Regions from separate parts of the Paenibacillus sp. FSL R5-0701 genome, predicted to be linked through region 2. Evidence: riboswitches for the same ligand, from Rfam matches in the RefSeq annotation. Region 2 holds a riboswitch; the other holds the start of a gene.

Region 1 (12,636 bases), 3.4 Mb from region 2:
GATATCGCAGATATCCGTTCTGCACGTGTTATGGCATTGCTTGCAGATTCCGTAACAACGGATCACATCTCGCCAGCAGGTAATATTGCACCATCCAGCCCGGCTGGATTATACCTGAAAGAACATGGCGTAGAGCGCAAAGACTTCAACTCCTACGGTTCACGCCGTGGTAACCATGAAGTAATGATGCGTGGTACATTCGCCAACATTCGTATTCGTAACCAGGTGGCTCCGGGCACCGAGGGCGGCATCACGAAGTACCTGCCAACGGACGAAGAAATGTCCATCTACGATGCTTCCATGAAGTATCAGGATGAAGGACAGAACCTGATCGTTATCGCTGGTAAAGAGTATGGTACAGGAAGCTCCCGTGACTGGGCGGCAAAAGGAACATTCCTGCTCGGCGTCAAAGCCGTTATCGCAGAAAGCTTCGAGCGGATTCACCGTAGTAACCTGGTCGGCATGGGCGTAATGCCATTGCAATTCCAGGAAGGTCACGGCTGGTCCAGCCTTGGTCTGAACGGACGTGAAACGTATGACATTACTGGCCTCAGCAATGATGTGAAGCCAGGACAAGAGTTGAAAGTTACCGTAACTCGTGAAGACGGTACACAGTTCGACTTCCCTGTTATCGCTCGTCTGGACAGCATGGTTGACGTGGATTACTACCATAACGGCGGTATCCTGCAAACTGTATTGCGTCAAATGATGAAAAAAGCTTAATGATATAAATCATTAATGTGATGAAGTTATCCAAAAAAGCTCCCCACCACGTGCTAGTGCACGTGGTGGGGAGCTTTTTTGGCTTTGCTTTTTATAATCGGGATACGTTTAAAAATCAATTTTCAAGCCAACTTCCGAATCATCAGGTGGCTCAGCTATACGATATATACCTCTGCAGTTTAGTTTCTCTACGTTAATCCAGTCTACAAACTCATCTCCTCCGTAGCATCTTACAAAAACGGCATATTCCAGCTCACCCTCATAATTAATGGACTCTATGTATTCTGTGAATGGATGTTTCCCCTCTATACTCTGCAAAAAATCTGAAAATTCAATTCTCCACTCTTCCATCTTCTCTGCATATTGATCGGGGACATAATAGTAGAATCCATCTGGTGTATAATACGAAATTTTCATTATCATCTTGCAGACCTCCTATCAGTATGTCGGGTAACGGTCTAGAGTTTCAAAATTTCTATACCTTCTTTTAGAAATGATGAGACAAGCGTATGATATTCAATTCCATATGCTAATTCCTCTTTGGTTTTATGTATCAGATAGTAGGAATATTTCTGCATCAACTCATGCTCGTCTAACTCAATGGGAAGGTTAATAATCTCAACGTCTTCCGAATTAAAATGATAACGATACCCTCTTTCTGACCTTCCTACGTTCATCACTGTTTGGATGACCATTAATTCATCACGTGTGACACTATTTATTAAAGCTGATCTTCTCTTTTCCATACCAAGTATGATCTCTTCAGCCTGTTGATCAATCTTAGCTTCAGCAATTTCAGTTTCAATTTGCATAATGGCTTTCATTGTTCCTGCTAGTTGTATAGCTAATGAATACAATGTATGTCCTCCTTTTTTATAAGGGATAGGTACTAACGCATCATCTCTACTTTACCTCATTTGCGATGTTACTCGCAAAGTTCACTGGTCCTATGCTAAATTCGATACCTTATGAAACAATAAAAAAAGCTCCCCGTAACGTGCAATCTGCACGTTACGAGGAGCTATGGTTTCAGTATGTGTGTATTCTCCGTTGCTTCGAGGCCAAACTTCCTTTTAATGCCCAATGTGATGTGAGGCTTGATCTAACAGTTGAATCGTACCCATGATCAGAAACAGACACGACAGAGCAATTAACGAGCCTCCAACCCATCTAGACATGATCACTCGCTCCGCAATCTGTTTTTCCGAAGCATCCGTTACCTTGTGTGGATAAACGAGAAACATTAGCCCTGCGCTAATGAACAGTACAGCCATTATAATCAAGTTGTTCCCCTCCTTACACGTGACTTTCCTTAGAATTTAACTTTTTCGTCGTCATGCGGGATTCTCCTCCCACCAACACCTTTTTCAGACCCAGAGCCATAGTGAAAACAATATATCCAATGAAGCCGCCGAGTGTATTAAGCATCAGATCATCCACATCGAATATCCCCATGCCAGTCAATAATTGTGTCACTTCATAACCCAGACTGAGCAGCAGAGACAGCAAGAGTACCTTTACTCCAGAGAATAACTTGTTGCCCGTCAACACAGGGATGAAGATGCCCAGAGGGATAAAGGCCAGTATATTGCCTACCAGATGGATTGCGGTGCCAGGACGATGTAACGACAGGCTGTTCCAGTCTCGTGAGATTTCCTGAAATGGTGTCAGGTTGACGGTTCGGTTATGGACCAGATCCGGTTGTTGCAAGAACGCCATCAGTCGATCCTTCACGATGCCAAAATCGACTGGGTTTCCTTTGAACAGGATCAGCTTAGTCAGCAGATATAAATAGATAATGAAAACGGCAATCCAAAGGATGTAATGTTTGCTTCTATTCTGGTTGTTGTGCTTCATGTTGTTTCGCCTCCCTTGTGTTGCCCTGTTATTTCTTTACGGTGACGATGACGCCACCCATGTTATCACCCGATATTTCAGTTTGGCCTTGCTCAGGTATGTAAACGGTTGTGTCTCTGGTGGCCCGATAATAGCGGATGTGATACTGCTCTTCCTCTACTTCCACAGTAATGTTCTCTTTCTCTTTAAGCATATCGAGATACTCTTCCAGCACCAGATTATTCTTATACATGACAGCACTGTGCGGCAGCCCTACATATCGAAAGTGCCATGGTTCATACTGAATACCCGTGATGCGCACTTTATCCTTTGGGTAACGTAAAATAAATCCGTATTTCCATGCATTCTTCTCCAGCCATGCACCCTCTGGTGCTTCATTCATCGCAGCCAGACTGGAGCCAATATCCAGGGATAACCCAAGATTGTGCTCACTGTGACCCGCAGGAAGTGCATAGTCTGAACCCTTTTCCCGATATAACTCGTCCTGCTTCGTAAAATCCCGGTATCCGCTGCTGACGAGAAAATATCTGACTCCCTCTTCGCCTGCTGCTTCAACCATCCTCTGAAATTCCTGCGCCACCTGCCGTGATAACATGATTTTCTGATCCAGTATTCCATATCCACGAAGCAGATCATCCTCATGTGCCACATATACAATATCGGATTTAACCCCTTCCGGGTGAACGGGGTATTGCTTATCCACCAGTAACAAGTTGCCCTTATGTACCTGATCCTGAATGTTTCCGGTGACGGATACGGTGTAACCTGCGGGATTCTCACGCGTATTCTGAATCTCGATGGGCAACTCATCCTTCTGCTGAATCCATCCCGGTGATTGCGTAACGATATATCCGATCAAAATGATACATATCAAAAAGCCCCACTTTTTCATGCTTGCTCCTCCTTTTACCTCATGCATCAAGGATAGACAACACAAGTTAAAGAAAAAGCAGGGCAATTTTAAAGTTTTTCTTAAATTTGATATCAGACCTCATTGAAATACGGGCAAACGAACTTCGAACTGCGTCCGTACCACGTCGCTCTGGGCCGAAATTGTACCGTCATGTTGCTCCACAATATTGCGAGCGATAAATAGGCCGAGGCCTGTCCCACCCTCCTGAGGAGTCCGAGCACGATCTCCGGTGTAATACATATCGAAGATATGTGGCAATTCCTCCGGACGAATATGTCCACCATAGTTAATTACCTGAATGATGACCTGTTCTGCATCCCGATATCCATTAATATCTACGTACATACCATCCTTGCCATGCCGTGCAGCGTTAATTAGCAGATTCTCGAACACACGAGCCAGCAGCTCGCCATCACCGGAGACCGTAAGGTCAGTGTCTATTTTTAGTCGGGCGACTAGTTGGTTCTTTTCAAATACAGGATAGAGCTCTTCGTTCATCTGCTTCAGCAGTTCGCTAAGATCCAGCCGTGTCTTGTTTATAGGCAGCATGCCATAATTCATGCGGGTTATTTCGAACAAATCATCAATCAGCTTCTCCAGACGCTGTGATTTGGTGAATGCAATCGACGTAAAGTGCCGTACCTGCTCCTCCGTTAGCTGATCATCCTTCATGAGCAGATCCAGATATCCAAGCACAGACGTCAGCGGTGTTCGCAGGTCATGTGCCAGATTGACAACAAGCTGGTCCTTACTATTTTCAGCAAAATCCCCTCGTTCCACCGCTTCCCTTAACTTCTCACTTGCCAGGTTCACATCCTCCGCAATCGTACCTAACTCGTCCTTCGAGGAGATCTGCACACGATGCTGAAAGTCGCCATTGGCCAAATGTCTGATCCCTGTAGAAATGTCCTTGAAATACGTCGCGTAAGGCTTGGTAAACCAGAAGAAAAACAGAATGGCCAGTGGGATAAATAAAATCAGGAAGAAATAAATATCTCCGATACTTTTCATAAAATGACGATATTCAGCAAGCTGATCTTCTGCACGGACACCCGAATAATAGGCTTGTAAAAGCTTGTAAATCCCATAAGTGATTGCGCCAGAGGCAAGCATGCTTAACCCTAACAACATAATCATGGTTGTGCGAAAACTTCTTCTTTTAGTCATTAAACGTGTACCCCACGCCCCAGATGGTTTTGATAAACTTGTTCTTGTTCACATCTTCCCCCAGCTTTTTGCGCAGGGTTCGAATGTGGACCATCACGGTATTCCCACTCTCGTAATAGGCTTCTCCCCATACCTGTTCAAAAATATTTTCTGCACTGAACACCTGCTTGGGGTGGCTCGCGAGCAGATACAAAATGTCGAACTCCTTCGGTGTTAGTTCCACTGGTTTGCCGTAGAGTGTAACGCGATGTTGATCTGGCGTGATGATGAGCCCGCCCTTCTCCAGAATGGACCTCTGAACAGGCGCAGACTGGCTGAATTGCAGAGAACGACGCAACTGGGAATTCACCCGGGCAACAAGCTCCATCGGATTGAACGGTTTGGTCATGTAATCATCCGCACCCATCACAAGTCCCGTAATTTTGTCCATATCTGACGTTTTGGCACTCAGGAAAATGATCGGTAAATGATGCTGCTCCCGAATTTTGCGGGTCACCTCATACCCATCCATGCCGGGCATCATAATGTCCAGAATCGCCAAATCTATCGCTTGGGTCTGAACAGCTTGAACCGCCGCCTTCCCGTCAAAGGCCTTGATGGTGTGATATCCTTCTTTTTGTAGATGTAAAGCAACCAGATCAGCGATCTCAACTTCATCGTCTGCGATCAGAATCGTAATTCGCTTCATTGCTTATTCCACTCCTATGTGTGATGCTCAACAATATAACATATTTGAATCCAACAGATAAACCAATGAAAGGAATCCATACATATGAAACTGGAGCGTTTATTAGCCATCGTCGTGCTGCTAATCAATCGTGGGCGAGTCCAAGCCAAAGACCTGGCAGATATGTTCGAAGTATCGATCCGGACCATCTACCGAGACATCGATACATTGGGTCAATCAGGTATCCCTGTGGTGACGTATCAGGGAGCAAGCGGCGGGATTGGTCTGGCAGAGGGTTACCGTCTGGATCGAAACGTATTAACAGACAAGGACCTCGCCTCTATCGTCACTGCACTGCGCAGTGTATCCACTTCCCATGCTAATGCGGCGCGAGAGCTTCTGGTCGAAAAACTCAGCAGTATCGTACCTGAATCCAAAAATGACGATTTTCAGGCCAATACCAATCGATTCATCGTGGATTATTCAACCTGGACGCATCCAGAAGCGCTGAAAATCAAGCTTGAACTTATCGAACAGGGTATGGATCAATTACGACCCGTAACCTTTACCTACTGCAGTGCGGAAGGTATCCAGACTCACCGAACTGCCGACCCTCATACCATCGTACTCAAGAAACATTCCTGGTATCTGTATGCTTTTTGCCACGAGCGGAATCAATTTCGCATGTTCAAGCTTGTGCGTATGCAAGATGTCACGCTTGCTAATGAGCAATTCGAGCGTAAAGTCATCAACCCACAGGACAGACCCTGGCAACAGGAATGGAGCCGTCCGGACAATCAAGCCAGGTTAACCTTGAAATTCCATCCTCGCGTCCGTCATATTGCGGAAGAATGGTTTGGGATCGAGAACGTCATGCCTGATGGGACTGGGTATTATATTAGCCAAGTTGCTTTTCCCGAGGATGGCTGGTTATATGGGTTCATCCTGGGCTTCGGCGCGGACGTTGAAGTATTGGAACCTCAGCATATTCGAGACGAGATCTGCCGTATCGCGGAGCAAATTGTACAAAATTATATCTCCCCGACTCAAACCTGACAGACAGCTGTCCAGTTCCTCCCCGTATACTTCAGATATATTCAATCAGTACCTATATAAGGAGGAACTAATCATGAACGTCACTGTATGTCAAAGCTGCGGCATGCCGCTCACAACCCCTGCCCAATTCGGAACGGAAGCAGATGGAAGCACAACCCGTGAGTACTGTATTTATTGTTACAAAGAAGGTCAGTTCGAGCAGCCAGGTATGTCACTGGAAGGCATGACCGAGATGTGCACTGCCATTCTGAAGGACGAGGGCATGGACGAGGAATCCGCTCGTTCGATGCTGCGTAATCAGCTTCCTTTTTTGAAACGTTGGCGCACGAATACAACGGATCAACATGCTCAATCTCTTGTGGAAAACTCTACTGTTTCCGCTAATCCTGGTCAGGTAACTACAGATCATTCGTTCTCTGCCCAGCCCGTTCGTTATGTCACGCTCCCAGGCAAACGTCTTGCTGGCGTATCCGCCCGCACAACCAACGCCATTGAGATCAGTGGCAAAGGCTGTATTCAGGGACTCTGGAACAATTATTTTGCCTCAGATCACCTCCCTGCACCTGAAGCCGCCCGCTATGGCTGTTACACGGATTACTCCGATGGCATAACCGGTGAATACACCATACTGGTAGGGCATGAGGTCAGTCCGAACGAATCATTGCCTGAAGGATTGGACGACATTTTACTCCCTCCTGCAACTTACGCCGTATTCACTTCCAGAAAAGGACCGATGGCAAAGGTTGTTGGCGAAGCTTGGGGAGCCGTGTGGGCATGGGAGAAACAAAGCGATCGTACGTTCACCGGGGATTTTGAATTGTATGATGAACGCAGCCTGAATCCCGAAAGTGTACAAGTAGATATATACATCGCTGTTCATCAAAATAGATAAAACCAACACAATGCCACCTCAGACAGGATCAAAGTTTCCTCGCATCCTTTTTCATATCACGCAAGCTGCCGGGTTCGCTCGGCAGTCTTTTTGTTATATCCGGAACTACATAACCACCTAAACAACCCGACCATGGTACCAAGTTAGTTAGCATGCTTTGCATCATTTAACCAGATAATATGCCTCATATGTCGGTACCATTGACTTCCTTAGAATTGGGACTATTCACATAACAACCGATTCGATCCTCCCATCTCAAACCTCTCATATCAGGTTCTTTACTCCTGAATTTCCCTAAAACCGTTTACATCTCCTTAAAACCGGGTAAAATCACTACAATCCAATTGGATTTATATTCTAAAGTCATTTATTTCGTCTAACAAGTCATATGTACCTATATGTGCACCTGGCAACATAACCAGTCGAAATACATAATTTAAAAAAAATGCATTAAAGGAGGAACCAAGATGATCCGCATGCCTATTCAGCAAATGATCCCGTACCACCACCAATATCCGCGCAACACGGCGACCACTGCTCCTAAAAAGGAGAATGAGAACACTCAAGGTCTATCCTTTCATGAAATTCTGCAGCAAAAAATGGCGAAGAAGAGCACTTCTCCTTCCCTTCGATAAAATGACACCAGAACCAATTAGTACGGTTATCAACCGTCTTTCCGCAGTTTGGCGGAAGGGCGGTTATTGGCGTTGAGCAATATACAGCTGTACAGTTCTCAGGTGTGTTTCTATAATGGTTTAAATATCTACAAGATCCATGACATATACGAACTGTAAAAGGGGACTTAGCACATGATCATCATTGGTTGTTTTCACGCTCATTATTCCAACATCGCCTTAATTGAAGAGACGCTTGCTCCTTATGAAGTTGAATTGGTCCATTACGTCGATCCAGGTCTGGACCGTCTTAAACATGACGCTGACTTTTCCGAGATCGTCATTCACCAGAAAGTAGCCCAGACGCTCCAATGGATCGCCGAGTGTCATGCCGATGCCATTCTGGTCACATGTACCCTCTTTGCGACAGTACTGGAGCAGGAAGCCACACAGGTCCCTGTGCCTGTGATCGGCATAGATGATCCGTTATTGCAGGAGATGCGGCGAGTACCAGGAGATTACATAATAGCATTCACCAACCCGGCAACTATTGAAGGAACGATGGCACGGGTGAATCAGGCATTACAGCAAGAGGATGAGAATGGGCAACTACACGTTGCCAAGACATCTCAGACGGATGCGGTGTGCATCCCTGGGACATTTGAGTTGATTATGCGTGGAGATCAGCAAGGGTATCTCGAAGCAGTACGTGAAGGATTACAGCAGATTGCTGAGCATTATCCGGGTAAAACGGTAGTGGCAGCCCAACTGTCTATGGCTCCCGCTGCTGCACAGGTTACAATAGATCGCGGTATTCCAATCCATAGCCCGCTGGCATTGCTTGCGGCGTATTTGGAGAAGAATTTAGGCGTGGCTCGATAATAGTAGCGGATTTGGAGTGAAGTAACAGGTTCTATCTGAACTATGCAACTATGAACTCACTTACTTAGTAACACCACAAATTAACGAGGTGAACTAATATGCGTTTCCTCTATATTGTTTTACTGTTTATAGTAGGTTTTTCCTGTTCCGCATTTCTATACGGAGGATCACCAAAACTCAGTGACGCTCTTTTATTCGTTATCGCAGGAATTCTGTATAAAATATGGACCACACACAGTCACAAAGCTAATTCTGATAAAGGCTGAGTACGGTTAAGAATACACACATGACATAACACTAAAAAAAGCCGTTCTTCTCTGCAATGACAGAGAGAAACGGCTTTATCTCTATTTCAGACTGCCCAGCTTGCGCTGTATCAGCGCCTAGGAACGTGTCCGATATTCCTCGGCCTTTTCCTGCATCCCGGCAGCTACAGCCTCATTCTCGGACAATCCTTTATCCGCGGCAAAGGCCCGAATGTCCTGCGTGATGCGCATGCTACAGAACTTCGGTCCGCACATCGAGCAGAAATGAGCTTCTTTGGCTCCTTCTGCTGGCAGTGTCTCATCATGGTAGGACAGCGCACGTTCAGGGTCCAGTGACAGGTTAAACTGGTCACGCCAGCGGAACTCGAAACGTGCCTTGGACAATGCGTCATCGCGGCGCTGAGCACGCGGATGGCCTTTAGCCAGATCGGCGGCATGAGCTGCGATCTTGTAGGCGATGACCCCTTCCCGCACATCATCCTTGTTGGGCAGGCCCAAATGTTCTTTTGGCGTAACATAACAGAGCATGGACGTGCCAAACCAGCCAATCATGGCCGCACCAATGGCGGATGTGATGTGATCGTAACCCGGGGCAATGTCGGTCGTCAGCGGCCCCAGCGTATAGAACGGTGCTTCTTTACAGATCTCCATCTGCAAGTCCACATTCTCCTTGATCTTATGCATCGGCACATGCCCTGGACCTTCGATCATCACCTGCACATCATGCTTCCACGCGATCTGCGTCAGTTCCCCAAGCGTAGCCAGTTCCGCCATCTGAGCTTCGTCATTGGCATCGTAGATACTGCCTGGACGGAGTCCATCTCCCAGCGAAAACGCTACATCATACCTTTTCATAATCTCGCAGATTTCTTCAAAATGAGTGTACAAAAAATTCTCCTGATGATGCGCAAGGCACCATGCTGCCATAATGGACCCACCGCGAGACACAATGCCTGTCATCCGCTTGGCCGTCATCGGGATATATCGCAACAGTACACCTGCATGAATCGTAAAGTAGTCCACGCCCTGCTCTGCCTGCTCAATGAGTGTGTCACGGTACAACTCCCAGGTCAGCGCTTCCGCTTCGCCATTCACCTTCTCCAGCGCCTGATACAGCGGTACCGTACCAATCGGCACAGGTGAATTGCGGATAATCCATTCCCGGGTGGTATGAATGTTTTTGCCTGTGGACAGATCCATTACGGTATCCGATCCCCAGCGTACCGCCCAGGCCATCTTCTCGACCTCTTCCTCGATGGAAGAAGATACAGCAGAGTTGCCAATGTTGGCATTGATCTTCACATGAAAATGACGACCGATCAACATCGGCTCACTCTCCGGGTGATTGATGTTAGACGGCAGGATGGCCCGTCCACTCGCCAGCTCCTGCCGTACAAATTCCGGTTCCACGCCCTCACGAATGGCGGCAAACTCCATCTCTGCCGTAATGACTCCTTGCCTCGCGTAGTGCATCTGGGTCACACAGCGTCCTGGCTGTGCCCGCATTGGTTTGCCACGTAATCCGGGGTACTCTTCGGCGCCAGCTCTCTTCCCTCCGGGCTTCAGTCCGTTATCCTCCGGTTTAACCGTACGGCCCTGATAAGCTTCCACATCGCGGCGCTCTGTGATCCAACGGGTGCGCAGGGATGGCAGACCTGCACGGATATCCGCATGAAATGCGGGATCGGTCATGGGGCCGCTCGTATCGTAGACACGCAGCGGTTCATTATACTCCACCCCTTGGGGAGTATTCGTGTCATGAAGGGCTATCTCACGCTCCGGTACAGCAATGTCCGGCCGTGAGCCCTGAATGTAGACTTTGCGGCTGCCCGGAAAGGGCTGAACACGTCCGGCCGCTCCTGTTTCCTTTTCCACCTGATGACTGGTATGTTCCTGTTCCATCGCTTGTTGTCCCGTTTGATTTCCTGCACTCATGTCGCTTGTCTCCTCCTCATTGTTCGTTCGCTTGGTTTTGGGTTGGCATCATCATTAGCTCACTTACGTACCTGTCCCAAATCATGCGCAATGCAGAGAAGAAAGAGCGATCCTACTCCAGACCAGGGGAGACAGTTTTCATGTACAGTTAACAACAGACGGAGGCTGCCACAGATCATGGATCTATGGTGCATTCTCTATTCATCCAAGCCCACTTTCGCAGGTTATTGAAAAAGAGGCCCATAGAATCCGCGCTATACCGCCTGTTCACTGTATATAAAAAAGCCGGTCCCCGAAGGAACCGACTTTTAATGTCCATCACCAATAATGCACCTTTATGCAGCTCCTTAACGGAGCCCTACAAGGGTCACATCATGTGGTGGTTGTGGTCATATCGCCGATTACTTCCCTACGCTGGTATGATCCAGATCAGGTGCAAAGGGTCCGGAATCTCATGCGATTCCGTCTCAGTCCGGACAGTTCGGACTCCCCCAGTAACGTTAACAAGTTGCGGCATACACATGCCGCAGTTCATATTCAATGATGCTGGCCCCGCTGGGCCGTCCATAACAGAGTAGCGCAACCGGAACATAAAAACAACCTTTATATTCCAGAACACCAACTCAATTGGAGAAAAACCTTACCTCAACATCAGGATAACATGAGCCCCATCTGCGTAGCAGCTTCCTTTAGCACAGGTGCGTATTCATGCAATGTCTCCTGTGAGAGTCGGCTGACAGGCCCTGAGACCGAGAGTGCGGCTGCAATATTGCCTCTGCGATCCATAATCGGTACCGATACCGCGGCAGCTCCCGGCTCACGTTCCTCATAACTCGTCGCATATCCGTTATCCCGAATGTCTACCATTTGCGCCAAATACACCGCTGGATCGATAAATACCGGCCATTCAGGACCATTCATCAATTCTTCACGATCCTCGTCCGTGGCAAACGCCATCAGGACTTTGCTGGAAGCACCCACAGACAGCGGCAGTCTAACACCAACGGGAGCAACTCGGCGAATTGCCTGATCACTTTGCACAGCCTGAATCCGAATCCGTTCACTGCCATCACGCAGGTACAGACTCACGGTCTCCCCCAATCGATCTCTCAGTCGCTCCATCGCAGGAAGCAGCAGAATAGCGGGATCATCACTGCGGGACATATGAGCTGACAGCTCCCAGATTCGGATGCCAAGTCGGTACTTCTCTGTTGCTGCATCGCGGATCACGAACCCTCGATCCTCCAGCGTAGCCATCAAACGGTGCACTGTACTTTTGTGCAGGCCGATCTGGCTGGCAATTTCGGTGAGTCCCAGATCACTGCGTGTGGTAAAACATAATAATATATCCAGCGCCCGTTCCACAGCCCGGACGGTTAACTTGCGATCTTCCATGGCATAATGCCCTCCTCATGTTTCATCACATGAAACTTGGTTACATAAATTATATGAGAAACGGTCTCATCTGTAAACCAAAAAGAGCCAAAATATAAATAGTATAACGTGCAAATTTTTCCTTTTTATAAGACTTAATCCCCTGTAATTTACACACTAAGGTAATGTTACCCATATATCTTAAGAACTATATAACAATTGCGTAACAAATGCCCTCAATCAATTGACTTTGACTATATTGGAACATACGATAAAGATATATTACATTA
Region 2 (12,636 bases):
CTCGACGGATTGGTTTAGTTCGGACCACTCCATTCGTTGCACCTCATACCCTTCGCTACATAAAACATCCTGAATAAGGCTGACCTGCTCTCCTGCTCCAATCAGCAAAATGGCTGTTTTCACTCTTTTTCACCCGGCCTGTCTCTATCCCCACTGCTCGCAGCAATGGTTGGTACAGATAGCATGCCGTAAAATGAAAAAGTCCATTCCCTTAAGGGAACAGACTTTGCTTCTTTCTTGCTTTAACCAAAGTAGCGATGGACGAGCGTACGCGCTTCAGCTGTGTCTTTTGTTCCGTGTACGAGGACACGTCCATCTTGGAAAATAACCATTCTATGGACTCCTGTTGTAAAAGAAACCAGAAACGGATTGGATTCCACTTTTCCTTCTTGAAGTCTATCCAGACGTTCCGCTGTATGTTGAAGATCCAGATTCATGCGCCTTGCAGGTCGGATCTGAACGGTATCCCTGCCACACAACACATCTGTTTTCTCCAGATTGGACGCAGAAAGATATGGATACGTTGCCGAAGTACCGCAGGAAGGACAGTCTTGCTTTTTCGCACCATCCACATTGATGGATATGTATTCGTTCCTCCACACGTCAAATGACAATAACTTACGTCTCAATGCATTTGCATTGCCACTAAGTAACTTCATCGCTTCTGCGGTCTGATTCGCCGTTACCATCTGTACGGCTTGAGGTATGATGCCAGACGTATCACAGGTATCTCCACCCAGAGGGACTTCACCCAGCAAACAATTTAAACATGGCGTATCTCCGGGCATAAACGTATAGGTAATACCATAACTACCTACGCATCCACCATAAATCCAGGGAATACCGTGCTTCTGTGCCATATCATTAATAAGTAGTCGGGTATCAAAGTTATCCGTTGCATCCATGATCAAGTCTGTATGCTGAACGAGTTCTTCCAACTCATCTACTCTGACGTCCAACACTTTCCCTTCCACATGAACCGTGGAATTAATGGCAGATAAACGTTTTTCCGCCGCCATTGCCTTCGGTATCCGCTCAAGCGCGTCCTGTTCTACATATAATTGCTGCCGCTGCAGGTTACTCCACTCCACATAATCACGATCCACAATCGTTAAGTGTCCGACTCCTGAACGAACTAACGTTTCTGCAATTCCTGTTCCAAGTGCGCCAGCGCCTACAATTAAAACTCTGCTGCCCTTTAATCTGGCCTGGCCTTCCTTACCAAGTGGCGCGTACCGTTCCTGTCTGGAATAACGATCGGCCTGCTCGAAAGATGTTACTTGATCTGTCATGTATGAACCATTCCTTCCACCGGACTACTGGCTGCTGCATAACGCTTTACGGGAATCATGCCTGCCTCATATGCCAATCTACCCGCTTCTACCCCCAATCGCATCGCTTTAGCCATGCTCACTGGATCCCCTGATCCGGATACGGCTGTATTTAACAATACGCCATCTGCACCAAGTTCCATCGCATAAGCAGCATCTTTTGGGGAGCGCAACCCTGCATCCACAATCACAGGTACAACGGCCTGCTCAATGATGATCTCAAGGTTATAGGGATTGATGATGCCTCTGCCAGCTCCGATGGGAGAAGCGCCAGGCATTACAGCATGTACGCCAAGCAATTGCAGCCTTTTGGCCAGAATGACATCATCCGAAATATAAGGCAATACCGTGAAGCCCTTTTCAAGCAAAATTTCGCAAGCATTGTACGTTTCAATCGGATCTGGGAGTAACGTCATTCCATCTCCTATGACTTCGACTTTTATCATATCACAAAGTCCTGAAGCCCGCGCAAGCTCGGCAATTCGCACCGCCTCTTCCGCAGTGGAAGCCCCAGCCGTATTCGGAAGAAGAGTGTATTTGTCCAGATCCAACGTATCCAGGAAATGCTTCTGGTTGCGTTCCTCCAGATTCAGACGACGAACAGCAAAGGTTAAAACTTCCGTTTCAGATGCTTCCACAGCCTGACTTTGCACTTCCAGATCCGAAAACTTGCCTGTTCCGAGCAACAATCTGGACTCAAACGTATATTTACCAATGTTCAACATCATCAACCGCCTCCTACAAAATGTACAATCTCAATTCGATCGCCTTCTCTTAATGTTGTTGACTCATGGTGTTCACGCGTTAAGATATGCCTGTTCAGCTCAACAACTACAGTCTTAACTTGCAGGTCAAAAGATTGGAGCAATTTATCCACACGATTCAATCTGTCTTCAATCTCCATCCGTTGACCATTAACGATGATATTCACTGCACCACTCCCTTTCTGTTCAATCGCTCAGGGCTCAGCGCCTCAATTCCGAGTTCTTCTGAGCTTTTGCCAGCGACCAACTCCGCGATAAGCCTGCCTGTTATCGCACTAAGCAAGATACCGTTGCGGTAATGCCCAAAGGCGGCGAACAGCCCGGGTATACTCTTGCAAGCACCTATATAAGGCAGCCCATCGGGTGTTGCCGGTCTTACGCCTGCCCACGCTCGTATAAATTGTGCTTCTTTCATCCCCGGCACCCAGTGGGTAGCCGCTGTTAGCAGCTTCTGAACACCCTGTACAGAAACGTTCAAATCCGCTCTTCCTGGCAGACTGGTTGCCCCGAGCCAAACTTCGCCATTGGCTTTGGGAACAATATAGATATCCTCTGCATACACCGTTCTGTCAGGTCTGTACCCTGCATGTTCTTCTGAGAACTGAACGGCGGCTATTTCACCTTTTACCGACCACACAGGCAAGCTCAGATTCACATGTCTCATCAACTCTTCACTCTGTAATCCAGCCGCTATAATGACATGTTTGCATCTCATCTCACCGATCGATGTGGTGATTCCCTGCACACCGTGTTCGTTTGCTTGCACACGTATATCCTGTATGTCCTCCATAACCCGTGCTCCCATTGCTTGAGCGGATTCGGCGTATGCCTTCGTTAGGTGGAGTGGGAGAATTTCACTCTCGTAAGGTCTGTAATAGGCTCCATACGTATCTCTGTTAAGCCATGATGCCTCCTGCTGCACAATGGAACGATCCCACCACACCTCATCAGCAGAAGTAGACAACGCAGACTTCCGATTGTCCTTATAACTACTTAATTCACTGTATGAACGAAAAGGAGTTAGGAATCCCTGGCGTTGCAGACCAGTCTCTACCTCACTGAGTGTAGCCATTAGCATCTGTTGCTCGGTAAGTAACTGTCTACTCTGCCTGGCAAGCTTAGCCATCAAAGGATGAGCAAAATCCTCACTGTCGGCCGCCAGCATTCCAGCCGCCGCGCAAGAAGTGCCTCCTGCAATCGCCGAACGCTCCAGCAACAGCACATCCTGTCCACGGGAAGCAAGTTCATATGCAATGGCACAACCAACAACCCCTCCGCCTACAATAATCGTTTCTGCATGAACCTTATCCGGTCTATCAGTAATGATCTTCTTCATCAGCTCATCTCCTTGATTAGCGGCTCAAACTTTCTGTACCAACGCCAACGATAGCCTGCCTTAACGATGCAGCCGCCTGATCCGGGGAATCGCTCGCCCAGACATTCGAGATCACAGCAACTCCCTGAGCGCCTGCAGAGCGAATAGCGTGAATGTTTCCCGGTTCGATGCCACCGATCGCCATGACAGGAATGGAGACACCGGAGCACACTTCAGCCAGAGCATATAATCCTCTTGGTTCAAGATCAGGCTTACTGTTGGTTGAGAAGACATGCCCGAAGAATAGGTAATCGGCTCCCCGTTCTTCAGCGATTTTTGCCTCATCGAGTGAATGAACAGATACACCCAGACGAAGTCGCTGCACATTGCTTATAACAGCAGGGTTGTAGTTACGTATCACATCTTGCCCCCAGTGTACACCGCCATAGATGTCATTCTGTGGTGGCAGTTCTGAGCCATTGATAACGATGCGACAAGATGGAACACCAACGTTACGCAGACTTTCAGCCCAACCGATCTTGTCTTGCCATGTGAGTTGTTTTTCTCGTATGTGAATATAGTCCACCAAAGGCCAAACGTCCTTTGCAGCTTTTACAAAAGATGCTTGATCCCCTGTACCCGTAGATACAACATGCAATTCAAATGATTCTTGAACATGTTCATGAGAAATTACCGTACTGTTCATCTCCTTCCAGACGTGAATGCTATGAAAACACAAAAAAGCCACTCCCGTAGGGGAGTGGCTGCGTATTAATTATAGAACCAGATGACTGACTGATACATACAGTTCATTTCGTGCAATAAAGCTATAGACCCTATAGCCATAACGTTATACACGCAACTGCATGTTTCAATTCGTTAAGCAGACGGTTGAAATCCTTTGAATTGCCGTTTGCTCACGTCATTCACTGAAACGCGCTCGCCACTTCCCTACGCTGGTATGATCCAGATCAGGTGCAAAGGGTCCGGAATCGCATTCTTCCATCTCAGCCGCATCGTGCGGCCCCCCTAGTGTTCATATGAAGTTGTAGCCTATGTTACCATAGACGGGTTTTTTTGTCACCGTCATTTCTGTTAAACATTGTCTTGAATCGCCCTAGTTTGTCTCAGACCATTCTTCTACATTCCATGTTTTGGTGACCCAACCCTCGTAGAAATCAGGTTCATGAGATACCAGTAACACCGTTCCCTTGAATTCTTGCAAAGCACGCTGCAACTCCGCTTTGGCTGTGACATCGAGATGGTTTGTCGGCTCATCGAATAAAATCCAGTTGCTTTCACGCATCAAGAGTTTGCATAAACGAACCTTGGCTTGCTCTCCACCACTCAGCATGTTAAGCGGACGGGTAATGTGCTCATTTTTCAACCCACAGCGTGCGAGATGACCCCGGACCTCATTCTGGGTCAAATGTGAAAACTCATTCCAAACATCCTCAATCGGCGTGATATTCCCAGCACGAACTTCCTGTTCAAAATAGGCCGTTTCGAGATAATCTCCCAAGAAGGTCTTTCCACTCAGTGGAGATATTTTGCCCAGAATAGTTTTCAGCAGTGTCGATTTACCCACACCATTACAACCTACGATGGCAATTTTTTCACCACGTTCAATTGTCATCGTCATTTTGGGCAGCAAAGGATACGTATATCCAATTTCAAAATCAATACCCTCAAAGACCGTTTTACTGCTCGCACGGGCATCCTTGAATTTGAACGTTGGTTTGGCCGCTTCATCTGGGCGATCAATACGTTCAATTCTGTCCAGCTGCTTCTCCCGGCTCTTCGCTCGACCTGAAGTTGAAGCACGTGCCTTGTTACGCTGAATGAAATCTTCCTGCTTCTTGATGTACTCTTGCTGCTTCTCGTATGCATCAATATGCTGGGCTTTATTCATATCAGCCATCTCAAGGAACTTGTTATAGTTCGCAGCATATCTCGTTAATTTGGCAAATTCCAAATGATAAATGACATTTACGACTTCATTCATGAATTCCGTGTCATGGGAGATTAAGAGAAACGCGTGCGGGTAGTCCTTCAGGTAACGTGACAGCCATTCAATATGCTCTACGTCCAGATAGTTAGTCGGCTCATCCAGCAAAAGAGCTGTAGGTTTCTCGAGCAGAAGCTTGGCAAGAAGCACCTTGGTACGTTGTCCACCACTTAGAGCTGCGACATCTCGATCAAGACCAATTGCGGACAAACCAAGACCATTGGCCATCTCTTCCACTTTTACGTCAATCAGATAAAAGTCGCCCTGTTCCAGTTGTTCCTGAATATCGCCCATCTCTTCCAGCAACTGCTCCAGCTTATCTGGATCTGCATCTGCCATCTGGTCCGTAATATTCATCATTTCTTTTTCCAATTCAAGCAACGGAAGGAATGCATCCTTAAGAACGTCACGAATGGTTTTGCCTGGCGTAAGCTTTGTATGCTGATCCAGATATCCATAACGGACCTTAGGTGTCCATTCCACTTTTCCACTATCTTTAAGCAATTTACCGGTAAGGATGTTCATTAATGTGGATTTACCCACACCATTGGCACCAACAAGTCCTACGCGCTCTCCGGCAAGTAAACGAAACGATACATTTTTAAATAACGTGCGATCTCCAAAATTGTGACTCACGTTCTCTACTGACAATAAACTCATAAGATGAGGTAGCTCCTATCTATTAGACATTACTTTTGTGATTGTTCCGAAACCCTATTCTAGCACAAGTCCCGTCTTTTCTGAAAGTAATGTAAACAGCTCAGGAACCTCTTCCATGATTTTGTCATACAGGCTCCCTACCGATTAGAGCATTTATATTCGAAATAGCCTTGTGCAGCTGCTTGTCTTGCGTCTGTGAATACCTCTTCAGCACGGTAACCATTACCACATGTGGAGGGATAGTAGTACTTGATACCCGTTAAAGGATCTACCCCACCTACGATGGCCGTTTTCTTCACAAGTCTGCCTCCACCAATTGCGTAATTGTTGATTTTCTGGTCACCCACACCTATACCTTGGATAAAGGCCATAATCCCTGTATCGTTAATGGAGTTGTACCAATCTTCCTGCGCAATCAGGGGCATCGTAAACGTATAGGAAATACCGTTCTTTCTGGCAAACTCATTATGGCGGTTAATCACATCAGCCAGATCATCCTGCACAGCAGTCACAATCTGGCTTTGTCTAACTTGCTCAAATACGCTGGTATTCTGAAGTAAAGGAATCTGTGTGGTTGAAGCCAGTTCTTTTTGAAATCCCTCAATCCATTTCCCTGCGTTTGCGTCATAGGCATATACGTAGTCGTCCAGTGTAAAGTTAATACTGTTACCATTAGAATCTGAATATGTATAAGGTTTCTTGGGGCTCCATACTTGCCTGAAAGAACCTTCAAGGTTACCCGTCATCTCTGTTTCTGTGGACAACATATAATAGCCATCATAATCCAGAATAACCACGGCAGGAATGTAATTAAACATGTTTCGAATAGCAACGGGATCATTCTGAATCCCCATATTCAAAGCCATCGTCTGCGTAAATGTCAACAAGGCGAGCTCCTTGTCCGCTTTAACAAACTTGGTTGAATCATAACCTGCTTCATCATTTTGTTTCTCATTCTGATGCATCACCGCACCTGCATCCATAACTGCGGTTTGAAGTGCAGATCTGTATCGTTGACCAAGATATTGAGCCTCTTCGGCATCTTGGGTATGGAGTGAGATGATCCAGAAGAGCGGGAAGAAGATCAGCACGAATACAATGGACAGCTCAGTAATCTTCATTGAGAACCATACCTCCGTATGTTACAAATACCGCTGAAGCCTGAGCCGTACCACTCAACCATTCACGAATGAGCATGGAAGGTGTACGATTTGTATTTTGGAGCGTCACGGTGAAAAAATCCCCTGTGGTCAACGTATATCTTCGGCCAGGATCATCAACCGGTATCACACCTGAGGATGGGAATAGTCGCTCTCGAATCTGAGCTGCATAATATCCATCCTGAACTACCTCGTAAGTTCCGGTAAAACTGTTACGGTCCATCGGGTCTGTATAGTGAGGTACATATTTCTTATGCAAATGTTCCATCGACACCTCATACAGATTGCCCGTCTGGGCCAGTTGCTCCTCAAACTCAGCCAACATTCGAGGTGAAATATACCCTTTCGTTCGGACAGCATCAACAAAACGTGTTACATTCTGAACAGCCGTCATACGTGCTATATCATCCTGCCGATCAGCTGTTTCAGCAGCTGGGTACACATAGAGCAAAAGGACTGCGAGCAATACGGCAAGCAGCTTGGATGCGGCATTAATCAATTCACACTGGCCTCCTTCCAAAAAACAATCTTGAGCAGTTCTCCAGTTTCATTTCGTATAAACTCCGGACTGTAGGTGGCATCGAGCTGGACAGGAATAGTCGCTGTTTTGCTGACAAGTGGATCGATCACATACGAAGTTCCATCTACCTCTACAGGAATGCCTGTGCCTGTCATCTGTCTTACGGTATGCAACACTTCCGCACCACTATACTGATACGGATTGGTGGTATGCAGTGTTGTTGTCAGCCGGCCTTCCATGCCTGCTTTTGTCTGAACTCTGTCGTTTAAGGCCGCTGATAAAATCTTAACATTATGTTGCCCGTACAGGCAGGCTGTCACAAACAGGACAACCGCCGTACAAAACAACATGAGATGCTGGGTATTCCGGGACATGTTAAACCAACTCCTGTCAGGATTGCTGGAAGATCAGCCCTCTTACCACGTTGGATCGGTCTTTTACGATAATGGCTTTGAATTTACCACTTGGATTGACATATTGATTGTCTTTTTCACTCATGGTCTGGTTAATAATCCCCACTTTATCGTCAGGCGCAATAACCGAGCCGTAGTCCGCATTATTGAGATCCTGTGAAATATTCAATTGATTACCGTACCATTGACCCGCTTTATTTTTACCTGTAATGACTTGAATACCGAACTGATCCTTGTCCGCATATTTACGCAGCGCATTGGTTACCTGTGATCCACTGATAGTTGTTCCGTCATATACTGTAAATGCAGCCTGGGACAACTCGGTTTGGATATCAGCAAAATTGTTCTGGGCCGTCTTGGTTGCCTCCTGAGCTGAAATAAACAACAGAACTACAATTGTGATCAAAGCGATAGTTAAAAATATCCCTGCTGCCACCTTTAAAGCGCTTGATGCATTGTTCATAATAAATCCTCCCAAGTTATAAGTTATTAAACTATTTCAGACTGTCACACAGATGAATTGTGCTACAGTTTCTGAATTTGCTCATAATAAATGCTCATCTGCAAGAAACTCATACCAACCAATGGAATAACCAGATACAAAAAGATAAGGGCGTACATAGGTGTAAATCCAATGGTTCTACCCCAAGATGCTTTGACATCTATCATTTTGCTGTACTCCTGCTTGCGTTGTTCAAAATAAAATGCCATCATGCTCTCGAGATCATCGAAGGCTTCACGTATTGAGATTTTGCCAAGGGCAAGCTGCAATTTATCAACCAGTCGCTGGAACTCGGGCAAGCCCGCCTCTTCCTTTAATTGTTCGAGTGCAAGCTCTGGTCCATGTTCAAAATGCAACAAACATTTTTGCAACGGGCGCTTGAAAATGACGGCAAATCGATTAAGCCATTCCAATATCTCCTCGACTGACATTCGGTCCATCTCACGCAAAATGGATATCACTGTCTGGAATTGATAGATTTCATGTCGCATATCCAACCTTCGCATTTTCCGCTGAAATATCATGAGCCATACGGGCATGTAGTACCCTGCTGCACCCATGAGAATGGCTATAATCATTTCCCACCAGCGTACATACTGCTTGTTATACACCTCAAATTTCTGCATAATGCGCGCGATCGTCTCAGCCTGAGTATCATGGTCCAACTGAACGGGAGATAACTGCTGTAACGCTTTGGAGACTTCTTCGTATGTAGCTCCTCGGTTCATTTCTACACTTTTCAGTACGGATTGATCTAATGCTGTTTTTTCCTCAGCTTTCCTGAGATCCGCTTCAGCCATTGCACCAAACATTCGATCATCCCGGATCGGATCATGCAAGATGTGGTTACGTTCAACCTGGTGCAACAACAAGATGCAACCCATTGTAAGGACCAAACAACCTGCGAATAACATCACTCGTCGAATGGCAAGCCATTCAAATTTCAACTCTGAGCTGCTCTCCCTCATGAGCCGTATCGTTTGACTGTACTGTGCACTGCCAGGTTTTGCTGCAAACAACATTGCCAATTTCCGTATGAAGGTTTGCCTGTACAGAAACTGATCCAACCATGAATGCTTATGCCCTGACCGGTAACGGGTCTCATCGTATTGCTGGAGCCTTTGCAAAAGCAAATAAGCAAGGATAATGATGACATAGATCGATATTTTGGTAACAAAACCGACTTTGCTGCGATAAAATTCATCCATCGTTGGGAAACTGACTCTGGCCCAGCGTTCGATCGGAGCGGTGAATAATATCGGAGCGAGCGCGATGATATTAAGTCCTTTGAGCAGGTAATCCAATTTATCACGCCGCAAAATCTCCAAATGAATCTCCTGAGTTAGGTTACCAAGTCCTTTGAGATAAATAGAGCCTTGTGCCCTGTCCTTATCCCCAAACTCCATGACCATATAGGAAACGCCAGCGAATCCTTTGAGAAAACGGTTGGGAGCCACTTCATAATAACGCTCAAGTGCTTCATTTGGATCTGGAGAAGTCAGAGCTTCGTAGATCAGTCTTACCTGTTCTGCCGCTTCTCCTGTACCTGCTTCAGCGGCTTCATAGAGCGCTTCCTCAACCATGCCATGCTGATGATACCGATGCCTTACATCTGCGAAGATATCCAACATCTGCACCAGCAACCTTTTCTCCATACGACTGAGGCACATATCTAATACCAGACTGTTTAGCACCACAGCACAGAGTACAGAAAGTATTACAAAAGCGATACCCGGCTGTAGTAAAAACAGAATGACACTTATGCCTCCATAACCTCCAAGAATAATCAGAACCACTGTCATCGTCAGCCTGCGAAGTGAAGGCTCATCCCCAACATGGCGGAATGAAATACGTTTCTGAACCTGTAGAATATAAGCTGATAGCAGTGGCACTTTCATTCCAAGACGATAGGACTGCAACAAGATTGATCCCAATCCCTTGAATCCCTTCCCGCTAGGAGCAAAAATCACGCCGGATTGAATTGCTGAACCACCTCCTCTGTGACGTAACATACTTAAAACCAGAAGTGTGATCAGCAAACCTCCTGCACAAATACTTAATACGAGGAGCAGAATCCATTTAATTGTCATACTGATCACCCCAGTGTTGCTTCATAAACTGTTCAAACTTCTCAGCATCCTGTAATGTCATCTGTTCTCGCATATCCATCATGCATCCAGAGGAGATTGGTGCTGTTGCAACATACGCTCCATCTCTGTACTCCACAACATTACGAAATGTAAAACCTGCCCTCTCTTCCACGCTGTCACCTTGATTCGCACGAGGAAGACATTCCGTAATCCGTTCGATATATCTTCGTCCCTCAGCATCTTTCTTCATATGAACATCGAAATTGATGACACTCACAACCTGCTCCTCAGCAATATGCTCATGCTGGAACATACCTGTCTTGAGCAAGGAATTACGGAGGGAGAAGACCAGATCACGAAACGTTTTGGCATGGTGGGTAAACAGGGTGAACAGACTGGCTACCTGAGACATTTGAATCATCCATGCGGCCACTTCATCACTCGCTACCTCACCAAGAATATTGACGGTACCATCCGTTTTTTTCTGCAAATCAAGCCCTTGTTGACCTGAGATGTGTTCAGTCTCTCGGAAACTCAAAATATTACGTCGGCTATAAATCCGTCTTAATTGAAGTTCAAACGCCATCTCCTGCACCCGAAGGGTGTACGATGCATAGATGTGTTTGACCATAGCCATAAGCAACGTTGTTTTACCAGAACCCTGTGCACCGGTTACAGCTGTAATCCGGCTTCCTTTCATCAGGTATTGAAGCAGGGTTATTGGCAGATCTGCGTTGTTACCCGTAATCAATTGTTCAAGTGAAGCATTCGGAATATCGAACTTCCGGACGAAGAATGCCCACGATTCTGCAAAAGGAGGACGAACAACAACGACACGGGAGCCGTCTTTCATCTCGTTCACCTTGTATCCACTTGCTTCCGACAGCTGTCCGGGATAATTGTATTTGTATATATTCTGGCATACCCTTTTCAGTTCACGGATGCTTCCGAACGACAGAAAGGATAGATGAATGGACTTACCTTTATAAAAAATCCAGACACTTTCCATGCCGCTAAGCGGTTCTTCATGTGCATCATCCTCCAGTCTTTGATCCAGCAAATCATTCCATGATGCCGGTTTTCGAAGTCCCATATTATGAACAGCATCAAGCATACCGCTGACACCACCACTAACGCCGTCAATCCGTTGGTCCCTTATCTCATCAACAACCGAGAACCCTTTATAATGTTGATAGATACGTTGCACGATAATATCCGTCTTTTCTCTGAATCCAAGCTCTCGATATTCGCACTCGAAAACATACTGAATATCCTCCTCAGAAATATAATAACTTCCTCCATCGTCCGTACCTTCCTCCATTCGCAGCCTTCCCAGATCGTAGGTATCAATCATGCGGGAGAGTGCATCCACACCGAATTGCTGTCGGTACAGATAAAACACAATTTCGAATCGGTCCTGGATCGTCAACAAATCTGGTTCTGCAAACAAAATAACTTCATCTACATTTGACTTGTTCAGCCCTATGCTTCGGGTCAGCAGATCCCCTATCAGATTTTTAACATACGTTTTGTCGCTGACACTGCCTGAGACACAGCCTTTCAGTGCTTTTCTCATCTCGGCACGTTGATTAATTCTTCGACGATATTCTTCTTCATGCAGACCCGCATCCGCGAGCTGACTATGACTAAGCTCATGAAGTGAGTTCTTCACCTTCTCAATCAACATGTCAATCGTGAATGATTCCTGTTCAGGAACACGAGCATTCTTTTCACGAAGAAACGTTTTATACTTGAACCAGATATAAGTCAGGCACAGAATCAAAATTAAACTTATCCATATGGTATTCCAGAGCATCGGAGGTTCAGGCTCCCCTTTCCAGCCTCTTCAGAACTGTGCGCATACCTGCACCGT

The links. Region 2 has a riboswitch for thiamine pyrophosphate ahead of MKZ13_RS18100 (thiamine phosphate synthase). Riboswitches for the same ligand answer to the same signal wherever they lie in the genome.
Region 1: it holds a riboswitch for thiamine pyrophosphate, as region 2 does, so the genes downstream of both, thiC (phosphomethylpyrimidine synthase ThiC) here and MKZ13_RS18100 (thiamine phosphate synthase) in region 2, are expected to answer to the same signal.

The regions. Positions count from the first base shown of each region.
Region 1 is NZ_CP150230.1:701,540-714,175, reverse strand. Features, by position in the region: gene acnA (aconitate hydratase AcnA) at 1-723, shown strand, start outside; gene MKZ13_RS03380 (hypothetical protein) at 832-1,146, opposite strand; gene MKZ13_RS03375 (hypothetical protein) at 1,182-1,580, opposite strand; gene MKZ13_RS03370 (hypothetical protein) at 1,797-2,006, opposite strand; gene MKZ13_RS03365 (VanZ family protein) at 2,020-2,580, opposite strand; gene MKZ13_RS03360 (M15 family metallopeptidase) at 2,609-3,472, opposite strand; gene MKZ13_RS03355 (HAMP domain-containing sensor histidine kinase) at 3,572-4,660, opposite strand; gene MKZ13_RS03350 (response regulator transcription factor) at 4,653-5,348, opposite strand; gene MKZ13_RS03345 (YafY family protein) at 5,433-6,383, shown strand; gene MKZ13_RS03340 (zinc ribbon domain-containing protein) at 6,457-7,275, shown strand; gene MKZ13_RS03335 (hypothetical protein) at 7,743-7,910, shown strand; gene MKZ13_RS03330 (hypothetical protein) at 8,085-8,771, shown strand; gene thiC (phosphomethylpyrimidine synthase ThiC) at 9,155-10,939, opposite strand; TPP riboswitch at 11,362-11,475, opposite strand; gene MKZ13_RS03320 (IclR family transcriptional regulator) at 11,624-12,367, opposite strand.
Region 2 is NZ_CP150230.1:4,113,526-4,126,161, forward strand. Features, by position in the region: gene MKZ13_RS18075 (response regulator transcription factor) at 1-123, opposite strand, end outside; gene MKZ13_RS18080 (ThiF family adenylyltransferase) at 243-1,292, opposite strand; gene MKZ13_RS18085 (thiazole synthase) at 1,289-2,056, opposite strand; gene thiS (sulfur carrier protein ThiS) at 2,059-2,262, opposite strand; gene thiO (glycine oxidase ThiO) at 2,259-3,431, opposite strand; gene MKZ13_RS18100 (thiamine phosphate synthase) at 3,448-4,116, opposite strand; TPP riboswitch at 4,342-4,451, opposite strand; gene MKZ13_RS18105 (ABC-F family ATP-binding cassette domain-containing protein) at 4,528-6,078, opposite strand; gene MKZ13_RS18110 (hypothetical protein) at 6,216-7,199, opposite strand; gene MKZ13_RS18115 (hypothetical protein) at 7,186-7,737, opposite strand; gene MKZ13_RS18120 (hypothetical protein) at 7,734-8,132, opposite strand; gene MKZ13_RS18125 (hypothetical protein) at 8,149-8,634, opposite strand; gene MKZ13_RS18130 (hypothetical protein) at 8,697-10,763, opposite strand; gene MKZ13_RS18135 (ATPase, T2SS/T4P/T4SS family) at 10,753-12,579, opposite strand; gene MKZ13_RS18140 (hypothetical protein) at 12,587-12,636, opposite strand, start outside.